DNA from 3 places in the Kribbella sp. NPDC026596 genome. Region 1 is predicted to be linked to each of the others. Evidence: riboswitches for the same ligand, from Rfam matches in the RefSeq annotation. Region 1 holds a riboswitch; each other region holds the start of a gene.
What was found. Region 1 has a riboswitch for ZMP and ZTP ahead of AB0E63_RS39255 (glycine hydroxymethyltransferase). Riboswitches for the same ligand answer to the same signal wherever they lie in the genome.

Region 1 (3,267 bases):
AACGAGCCACGCTTCGAGTTCACAGCCGGCGAGATCATCGACCTCCTTGCTGAGCTTGACCTTCGGCTGAACAGGCGCGGCGTCTCCGCGTCGGTCTTCATCGTCGGAGGGGCTGCGATCGCGGTCACCTCGGGCGGCGACCCGCGCCGCACCCAGGACATCGACCCCGTCACGCGCGACGGGGTCGCTGTGGACGGGGCGCGCGAGATGGCAGCGGAACGCGGCTTGCCGGAGGACTGGCTGAACACCGAGCCACTAAGTGGATACCGCCATTGCCGGATTCGGTCGCAACCACGTCTGGCTCACCGGGCTGGCCGATGTTCGGGACGCGTCCATGATCAGCCTGAACACGACCGTGTGGGTCTCGGCAGCGGTCGCGGTCGCCGGCGCGGTGCTGGGCGCCGTACTGATGCCGCAACGGAAAACGCCCGCTCCCACGAGCGTGGGAGCGGGCGCCGTGGAACTCAGCTGAGCTCGAGGCCCGGGTACAGCGGGTGCTTGTCGAGCATCTCGGCCGAGGCCGCCCGGGTCTTGTCCGCGACGCCGTCGGCGAGCACGTACTTCGCCTTGGACGGCGCACCGGCGGACGTCGTCGTCGGCGTGGTCGAGGAGAGCACGTCGACGATCAGCTCGGCGACCCGGTCGAACTCGTCGGCGCCGAAGCCGCGCGTGGTCAGCGCCGGTGTGCCGATCCGGACGCCCGAGGTGTACCAGGCGCCGTTCGGGTCGCGCGGTACGGCGTTCCGGTTGGTCACGATGCCGGCGTCGAGCAGCGCGGACTCGGCCTGGCGCCCGGTGATGCCGTACGACGAGACGTCGAGCAGGACCAGGTGGTTCTCCGTACCGTCCGTCACCAGCTTCACGCCCCGCTTCATCAGGCCCTCGGCCAGCGTGACCGCGTTGTCAGCCACCGCCTGCGCGTACACCTGGAACGAAGGCTGCCGGGCCTCGGCCAGCGCGACCGCCTTCGCGGCCATCGTCTGGCCGAGCGGGCCGCCCAGCACCATCGGGCAACCACGGTCGACGGAGTCGGCGTACTCGGGCTGGCAGAGCACCATGCCGCCGCGGGGACCACGCAGCGACTTGTGCGTGGTGGTCGTGGTGACGTGCGCGTGCGGGATCGGGTCGAAGTCGCCGGTGAAAACCTTGCCCGCGACCAGACCGGCGAAGTGGGCCATGTCGACCATCAGCGTCGCACCGACCTCGTCGGCGATCTCGCGCATCTTCGCGAAGTTGATCCTCCGCGGGTACGCCGAGTAGCCGGCGATCAGGATCAGCGGCTTGAACTCGCGAGCCTTCCGCGCCACCTCGTCGTAGTCGAGCAGCCCGGTGGCCGGGTCGGTGCCGTAGGAGTGCTGGTTGAACATCTTGCCGGAGATGTTCGGCCGGAAGCCGTGGGTCAGGTGACCGCCGGCGTCCAGCGACATGCCGAGCATCTTCTGGTCGCCGAGCGCCTTGCGGAGCTTGGTCCAGTCCTCGTCGGACAGGTCGTTGACGTGCTTGGCGCCGACCTCGGCCAGCGCCGGGGACTCGATCCGCTGGGCCAGGATCGCCCAGAAGGCGACCAGGTTCGCGTCGATGCCGGAATGCGGCTGGACGTAGGCGTGCGGCGCGCCGAACAGAGCCGTCGCGTGGTCGGCCGCGGTCTGCTCGACGGTGTCGACGTTCTGGCAGCCGGCGTAGAAACGGTGCCCGATGGTGCCCTCGGCGTACTTGTCCGAGAGCCAGTTGCCCATCGTCAGCAAGGTGGCGGGGGAGGCGTAGTTCTCGCTCGCGATCAGCTTCAGCGAGGATCGCTGGTCGGCCAGTTCGGCCTTGATCGCACCGGCGATGGTCGGTTCCACAGCGCCGATCACCTCGAGCGCGTTGCGGTACGCGGCCGATGCGGCGGCGGCATCGAAGGGTTGAGTCATCGTTGTCTCTCCTGCGGTTGCAGTGGGTCGAAGGCACCCAGGCGCACGGTGCCGACGGTTTTCGCTCCCCGGTGGTTCTCCACCTCAGCGCGCCAGTCGCGACGCGGTCACCCTATCGCGCGCTCGATGATCAGCGGGAACGGTGTCGTCCGCGGGAGCGTCCCGAACACACCGCCCCAGTCGTTGGCCAGCCGCGACGCGACGAACGCGTCCGCGACCTCGGGCGTCGAGTGCCGCACGAGCAGTGACGCCTGCAGGCACAGGGCCATCCGCGCCGCCAGCCGACGGGCTCCTGCTTCGGCGTCCGCTGCGTCAGCAAGCGCTTGCAGTACGTCGTTCACGGCCGCGTCGAGGCGCTGATCGGCACCCCGCGCCGCGCCCACCTCGAGCAGCCAAGCCTCCAGCGACTCAGGCCTCCTGAGGGCTCGCAGTACGTCGAGAGCGTTGACGTTGCCGGAGCCTTCCCAGATCGAGTTCAACGGCGACTCCCGGAACAGCAAAGGCAGCCCGGACTCCTCCACGAACCCGTTCCCACCCAGACACTCCAACGCCTCAGCCACCATGAACGGAGTCCGCTTACAAACCCAGAACTTCGCGAGCGGCAGCGCAATCCGCCGGAATGCGGCCGCTTGTTCATCACCGTTCTGGGAGGCATCGACAGCAGCAGCAAGACGCATCCCCAGCGCGGTCGCCGCCTCACTCTCGAGCGCCAGGTCCGCGAGGACGTTCCGCATCGCCGGCTTGTCGGCGAGCAACCCACCGAACGCCGAGCGGTGGCGGGTGTGCCAGAGGGCCTCGACCAGGGCGCGTCTTTGGAGAGCCGCCGAGCCCAATACACAGTCGAGTCTGGTTGCGGCGACCATTTCGATGATGGTGCGGACACCCGCGCCCTCGTCGCCGAGGCGGTAGCCGATGGTGTTGTGGAACTCGACCTCGCTGGACGCGTTCGAGCGGTTCCCGAGCTTGTCCTTCAGCCGCTGCAGCGCGAACGTGTTCCGGTTGCCATCGGCAAGCACCCGCGGCACGACGAAGCAACTCAGCCCGTCCGGCGCCTGCGCGAGTACCAGGAAGAGGTCGACCTGCGGCGCCGAGCAGAACCACTTGTGCCCGTTCAGCTGGTACTCACCGTCGTCCCCGGCCGGTGTCGCGGTGGTCAGGTTCGCCCGGACGTCCGAGCCACCCTGCTTCTCGGTCATCCCCATCCCCGCGAGGACCCCGGACTTCTCCGCGGCCGGCAACCGGCGTACGTCGTACGACGTCGAGGCGAGCTGCGGGATCCACTCCTTCGCCAGCCGCTCGTCCGCCCTGAGCGCGGGGACCGCGGCGTACGTCATCGAGATCGGGCAACCATGCC
Region 2 (3,267 bases), on a different contig from region 1:
AGTACCTGTGCATCCACCAGCCGCACAAGGTGTCCGACGTGGCGCTCGCGGCGTTGCGGGCACCACGGGTGGTCGCGGCGCTGACCGCGGTGATCGGGCCGAACGTCAAGGCCATGCAGTCGATGCTGTTCATCAAGCCCGAGGGGAAACCGGGCCAGGCGTGGCACCAGGACGAGTTCTTCATCCCGACCAGGGATCGCTCGCTGACCGCGGTGTGGATCGCGCTCGACGATGCCACCGTGGAGAACGGCTGCCTGTGGGTTCTACCGGGCTCCCATCGTCGCGGGGTCATCTATCCCGACCGGGAGCAGGACGATCTCCGCTTCGACTGCACGGTGGAGGCGTTCGACTTCCCGTACACCGACGGCGATGCGGTCCCGGTCGAGGTGCCCGCGGGTTCGGCGGTGATCTTCAACGGCTACCTGCTGCACCGATCACTGCCGAACACCGGCCGGCACGGACTCCGCCGGGCGCTCGCCAGCCACTACATGAGCGCGGAGTCGCTCCTCCCCTGGCAGTCCGTGCCATCCGGAGTCCATGTCGGCAAGCACGACTACCGCGACATCGTGATGGTGGCCGGGACCGATCCGTACGCCTACAAGGGCATCGACGATCTCGCCCGGCCGCACTCCCGCCGGGACAAGGACGGCGGGTGCGACCGCTGACTCACCCCGCCTGAGCCTCGGCGGCGTCGACGGCCTGCTCCAGCAGCAGGGCGATCGTCATCGGCCCGACACCGCCCGGAACCGGCGTGATCAGGCGGGCGACCTGGGCCGCCTCCTCGAAGTGGACGTCACCGACGTTGCCCTCGTTGTACCCGGCGTCGACCACGACCGCGCCCGGCTTGAGCCAGTCGCCGCGGACGAAGTTCGGCTTGCCGACCGCGGCGATCACGATGTCCGCGGTGCGGACGATGTCCGGCAGGTCCGTGGTCCGCGAGTGCGTGTAGGTGACGGTCGCATTCGATGCCAGCAGCAACATCCCGACCGGCTTGCCGAGGATCGGGCTGCGGCCGATGACGACCGCGTGTGCTCCGGCGATCGGTACGTCGTACGCCTCGAGCAGGCGCATGATCCCGCCGGGCGTCGCGGACCGGAACCCGGGATCGCCGAACGCCATCGCGGCGAACGACCGCATCGTCACGCCGTCGACGTCCTTGCCCGGGTCGATCGCCTCGAACGCGGCCCGCTCGTCGATCTGTGCCGGCACCGGGTGCTGCAGCAGGATCCCGTGCACCTCGGGGTCCTGGGACAGCTTGGTCACCTCGGCGACCAACTCCTCGGTCGTCGTCTCCGCGGGCAGTACGACGCTCCGCGACGCGATCCCGGCCTTCTTCGACCGGTTCTGCTTCATCCGCACGTACGTCGCCGACGCGGCGTCGTCCCCCACCAGTACGGTCGCCAGACACGGCTGCACGCCCGTCCGCTCCCGCAGTTCGCGGGCTCGCTCGGCCGCCTTCGCCACCATCTCGGCGGCGAGGTGGGTCCCGATCATCAGTTCAGCGGTCATGGCGCGCTCCTTCGGGCGTCGACTACAGGTCAGATGCCCAGGCGCGCGGCGCAGCCGGATCTCCGGCAGACCGTTCCCCGGTGGTCTTCCACCTCAACGCCAGTCGCGGTCCATCGCTCAGGATACCGAGTCGGTCACCCGGCTGATGAAGGTGTCGGCAACGCCGTCGCCGATGCGTGGGTGGGTCTTGGAGTGCGGGAGCCGGATGTCACGGATCTCCTCGGCCTGCGTGACCAGGTGGTTGATCTGGTCCCGGCCGGTGGCGACGTCCGAGCTGTTGCCTTCGGCGCCGGCTTCGAGGACGCGAAGGGCCTGGCGCAGCGCCTGACCCCAGTAGAAGGCCGCGTCGAGCCAGGCATCCGCCTCGTCGGCGAACGCCGGGTCGATCACGCCCTGGCGAATCTGACCCGGAGCGTTCTCGATCGCTTCGAGGTACGGCTCGAGGTCCGCGATCGCGCCGGCCAGGTCACCCGCATCCCAGGTCCGCCAGAACGCGGCGGTCTTCGCGGTCAGCGCCGGGGCGTTCGCGAGATGAAGCTTCCCGTCGTAGGTGGTGAGGTCGGCGAAGATCTCGAGCGCCGCGATCGTCTCGGCGTCTCCCCCGGCCGTTTCCGCGATCGCGCGGTGCCAGGACGCCTGCTCGTCGTACGTCGCCGGGTTCCAGCCGAACTCCGCGAACGAGTAGAGGGCGAGCTTGCTGGCCCCGGCCTGGTTCATCGGGTTCGAGATCACGCCGACGACGTGGTCCGCGAGGCCCGGCTCGCGGCCGCTGTACGCCGCGAGCAGGATCCGCCCGGCCGCGTAATCGTTGACCGGGTAGTTGTCCCAGATCAGGATGTCGTGCCCGAACACCGCCTTCGCCTCAGCCGCCTGGGCGCTGGTGATCGCCTCCGGTACGACGCCGATACCGGTCCAGTGCACGACCACCGCACCGTCCATCTGCTCTCGCAGCGCCTGCTTGTACGGCGTCTCGTCGACGTTGTAGTACTCGGTCGGGACCATCTGCAGCGGCGCGAGGTCCGCCTTGGTCTCGACCCACTCGCGCTGGATCCGGTTCAGCAGCTCGCTCTGCGCGAGCCCTGCCCCACCGCCGCCGGGGGCGTACCTCTCCTCGTCGTCGGCGCTGTGCCATGTCTCGTACTCGATGTCGTCCAGGGCCACGTTGAACGCCCGCGCACCCAGCGCGTACAGCGCCTCGAACTTCGCGATCAACGCCCGGAAGTCGGCGTCGTCGGTGTAGCGCATCGACAGGCCCGGCGAGAGCGCGAAGGTGAAGTCGACCTTGTTCCGCCGGGCGCGATCGATCAGCTCGCCGAGCTCGGCCAGCTTGTCCGCCGGGTACGGGTCGCGCCACTGCTCGCGGTGGTACGGGTCGTCCTTCGGGGCGTACTCGTAGGTGTTCATCCGGTGCGCGCCGAGGTAGTCCAGGTGATCGAGCCGGTCCGCGTGCGACCACGGCGTACCGTAGAAGCCTTCGATCGACCCGCGGTACCGCATCGTCGGCCAGTCGCGGATCTCGACGCCGTCCACATGGTTGCCCTGGACAAGCTGTGCGAAGGTCTGCGCGGCGTAGTAGATGCCGCGGGCATCGACCCCGTCGAGCACGACCTGCTGAGCGCCGACGGCCACGACGTACCCCTCGGCCGGCAGCAAACCGGCCGGCGCGACACCGAGCTGCTCGAGCGTGCTCGCGCTCCCGCCGAGCCAGACAGTCACCTCCGCCGGCCCGTCGGAGATGGTGCGTACGCCGGCCTTCGT
Region 3 (3,267 bases), on a different contig from region 1:
CGAGCCGACGAGCGCGAGCGGCGCGATCTCAAGCACGAGCAGAGCGCCTTCGCCCGGTGGGGACGCAAGGTGAGCGACCGGCCCTGGCCGTACGGCATCGTCGCCACCCTGGTGCTGCTGATTCTCGCCATCCCGCTGTTCTCGATGAATCTGGGCCAGCTCGATGCGGGCACCGATCCGGCCGGGGACTCGAGCCGGAAGGCGTACGACCTGGTCGCGCAAGGGTTCGGACCGGGCGCCAACGGTCCGCTGACGGTCGTCGTACAGCTCCCGTCCGGCAGCGCGAGCGACAACCAGACCCTGCTGACCGGACTCACCTCCACGCTGCAGAAGACCCCCGGCGTTGCGGCCGTACAGCCCGCGAGCACGAACCAAGCCGGTACGACGGCGATCATCACCGTCATTCCGACCACCTCGCCGTCGTCGGCGGACACCGAGGATCTGGTCAACCGGATCCGCGACGACGTACTCGCGGGGCAGAACGAGCCCACGTACGTCGTCGGCACCACCGCCGGGTACGTCGACTTCACCGAGAAGGTGGCCGGCCGGATGCTGTGGCTGATCGGCGCGGTCGTCCTGCTGGCCTTCCTGCTGCTCACGGTCGCCTTCCGCTCGCTGCTGATCGGGGTCAAGGCCGCGGTCCTCAACCTGCTGTCGGTCGGCGCCGCGTACGGCGTGATCGTCGCGGTCTTCCAGTGGGGCTGGGGATCCTCCCTGGTCGGCATCGACGAGAAGGTGCCGATCCCGTCGTTCGTCCCGATGCTGATGTTCGCGATCGTGTTCGGGCTGTCGATGGACTACGAGGTCTTCCTGCTGTCCCGCGTCCACGAGGCCTGGCTGGTGACGAAGGACAGCCATCGCGCCGTGGCCATCGGGATCGGCGCGACGGCCCGGGTGATCACGACCGCGGCGGCGATCATGATCGTGGTGTTCCTGAGCTTCGTCCTCGACGACGACCCGACCGTGAAGATGCTCGCGGTCGGCATGGCCGTCGCGGTCCTGATCGACGCCAGCATCGTCCGGATGATCCTCGTCCCGTCGGTGATGACGCTGCTCGGCGACCGGGCCTGGTGGCTGCCGAAGTGGCTCGACCGGATCGTCCCGGACATCCAACTCGAAGGCGGTCCGGCCCCCGAAGCCAAGCCCCGCGAGACCTCCCCGGTCTAGTGACGAAACAGGCGTACGCCGGTCGGTGACCAGCTGATCCCACGCTCGGCGCACGCCGCCGCGACCTCGTCCGACCGGATCGAGCCGCCGGGCTCGGCGATGTGCGTGACGCCGTGCCGGTGCGCTTCCTCGATGTTGTCGACGAACGGAAGCGCGCCGTCGGACGCCATCGAGACGCCGGTCAACGGTTCCGTCGAGTGCCGGGCCCACCACGCCTGAGCCTTCTCGCCGGCCAGTCGTGTGCAGTCCACGCGCGACTGCTGCCCGGCACCGACGCCAATCGTCATGCCGTCCTTCACCATCACCACAGTGTTCGACTGGGTGTAACGGGCGACGATCAACCCCAGCACCAAGTCCCGCCCCGCGGCCTCCGGCACCGCCGGATCCAGCAGCTCACGAGTCAGCGGTACGTCGTCCCGCCGCTGCGTCAGCCGCAGTCCGTAGAACTCGCGGACCTCCGCCGCCGGCGGCTCGAACGCCGGGTCGGCCTCCAGCACCAGGAAGCTCCCACGCTTCTTCGCCGCCAAGGTCCCGACCACGCCTTCGTCGTACCCAGGCGCGATGATCCCGTCCGACACGACGCGCTTGAGCACCCCGGCGAGCTCCGCGTCGACCGGATGCGAGACCGCGACAAAGTCGCCGTACGACGACTTCGGATCGGGATCGCGAGCGCGGAGATAGGCCGCGCTCACCGACGAGCCCAACGCCGCCCCAGCCGGCGACACATGCTTGTACGACGCAGCCGCCGGCATCCCGAACGCCTCCGCACCCTCGCGCACGAGCTGCCACCCGGTGAGCGCATCCAGCACGTTGATGTACGACGGCTGGCCAGAGACCACCGTGAACGGAGCGCGCGGCCCAGTCGCCACCATGTCCGCGGTCTGATGTGGATTCATCCCATAACGCATCAAGCACCTCCGAGATCGGAGGCGCCCAGGCGGACGACGCCTTGCTGGTTGATTCCGCTCCCCGGTGGTACTCCACCCTCGCCAGTCGCGGTGATCCCAGCCTAGTCCCGCCAGCTGCCGGTCCAGTCGTAGAGCGGTGCGGTGGTCGCGTACTCACGCAGATACACGATCCGATCCCCGTCGAGCCGCGCGACAGTCGAGCCGTCGAACGCCCCCGGCGAGCCCTTCCACGTGCACTCGAAATGCCACTCGACGACCAGCACCTCACCTGCGGTCGCCGACGAGGTGATCTGCCACCCGTCGACCGTCCCGCCGGCTCCGAACCAAGCCTTCATCCACTGCTCGACCCGCGCTCGGCCGCGATAGACAGGTCCGTAGCACTCGATCACAACGCAGTCGTCGGTCAACGTCTCCAGCACGGCCGGGATGTCATGCCGCCGCCATCCGTCGATGTAAGCCTCGAGTCGGTTCACCTGGCACAGCGTAGGCAACCGAATAGAGTGAGCGGCATGGTCGATGTGAAGCCTCGTAGCCGGACAGTGACCGATGGCCTGGAAGCCACCGCCAGCCGAGGGATGCTCCGGGCGGTGGGGATGGGGGACGACGACTGGGCGAAGCCGCAGGTCGGGGTCGCCTCGAGCTGGAACGAGATCACCCCGTGCAACCTGTCCCTGGACCGGCTCGCGAAGGCGGTCAAGGAAGGCGTGCACGCGGCCGGCGGCTATCCGCTCGAGTTCGGCACGATCAGCGTGTCCGACGGCATCTCGATGGGCCACGTCGGCATGCACTACTCACTCGTCAGCCGCGAGATCATCGCCGACTCGGTCGAGACCGTGATGGAGGCCGAGCGACTCGACGGCTCGGTGCTGCTGGCCGGTTGCGACAAGTCGCTGCCCGGCATGCTGATGGCCGCGGCCCGGCTCGACCTGGCGTCGGTGTTCCTGTACGCCGGGTCGATCATGCCGGGCAAGCTCGGCGACAAGGACGTCACGATCATCGACGCGTTCGAGGCGGTCGGCGCGTGTGTTCGCGGCCTGATCACCCAGGACGAGGTCGACGCGGTCGAGCGCGCGATCTGCCCCGGTGAGGGCGCCTGCGGCGGGATGTACACCGCCAACACGATGGCCGCTTCCGCCGAAGCACTCGGGATGTCGCTGCCGGGCTCGGCCGCCCCGCCCGCGGTCGACCGTCG

Region 2: linked by a shared signal. The riboswitch ahead of AB0E63_RS02945 (tetrahydrofolate dehydrogenase/cyclohydrolase catalytic domain-containing protein) and the one ahead of AB0E63_RS39255 (glycine hydroxymethyltransferase) in region 1 are both predicted to bind ZMP and ZTP.
Region 3: linked by a shared signal. The riboswitch ahead of AB0E63_RS36300 (5-aminoimidazole-4-carboxamide ribonucleotide transformylase) and the one ahead of AB0E63_RS39255 (glycine hydroxymethyltransferase) in region 1 are both predicted to bind ZMP and ZTP.

What each region holds. Positions count from the first base shown of each region.
Region 1 covers NZ_JBEZYF010000076.1:30,116-33,382, forward strand. Annotated here, with positions in the region: gene AB0E63_RS39250 (hypothetical protein) at 260-472, shown strand; gene AB0E63_RS39255 (glycine hydroxymethyltransferase) at 465-1,913, opposite strand; ZMP/ZTP riboswitch at 1,942-2,021, opposite strand; gene AB0E63_RS39260 (acyl-CoA dehydrogenase family protein) at 2,021-3,267, opposite strand, start outside.
Region 2 covers NZ_JBEZYF010000003.1:25,397-28,663, forward strand. Annotated here, with positions in the region: gene AB0E63_RS02940 (phytanoyl-CoA dioxygenase family protein) at 1-665, shown strand, start outside; gene AB0E63_RS02945 (tetrahydrofolate dehydrogenase/cyclohydrolase catalytic domain-containing protein) at 667-1,509, opposite strand; ZMP/ZTP riboswitch at 1,538-1,626, opposite strand; gene AB0E63_RS02950 (beta-N-acetylglucosaminidase domain-containing protein) at 1,627-3,267, opposite strand, start outside.
Region 3 covers NZ_JBEZYF010000064.1:8,346-11,612, forward strand. Annotated here, with positions in the region: gene AB0E63_RS36295 (MMPL family transporter) at 1-1,167, shown strand, start outside; gene AB0E63_RS36300 (5-aminoimidazole-4-carboxamide ribonucleotide transformylase) at 1,164-2,075, opposite strand; ZMP/ZTP riboswitch at 2,092-2,174, opposite strand; gene AB0E63_RS36305 (nuclear transport factor 2 family protein) at 2,177-2,548, opposite strand; gene ilvD (dihydroxy-acid dehydratase) at 2,585-3,267, shown strand, end outside.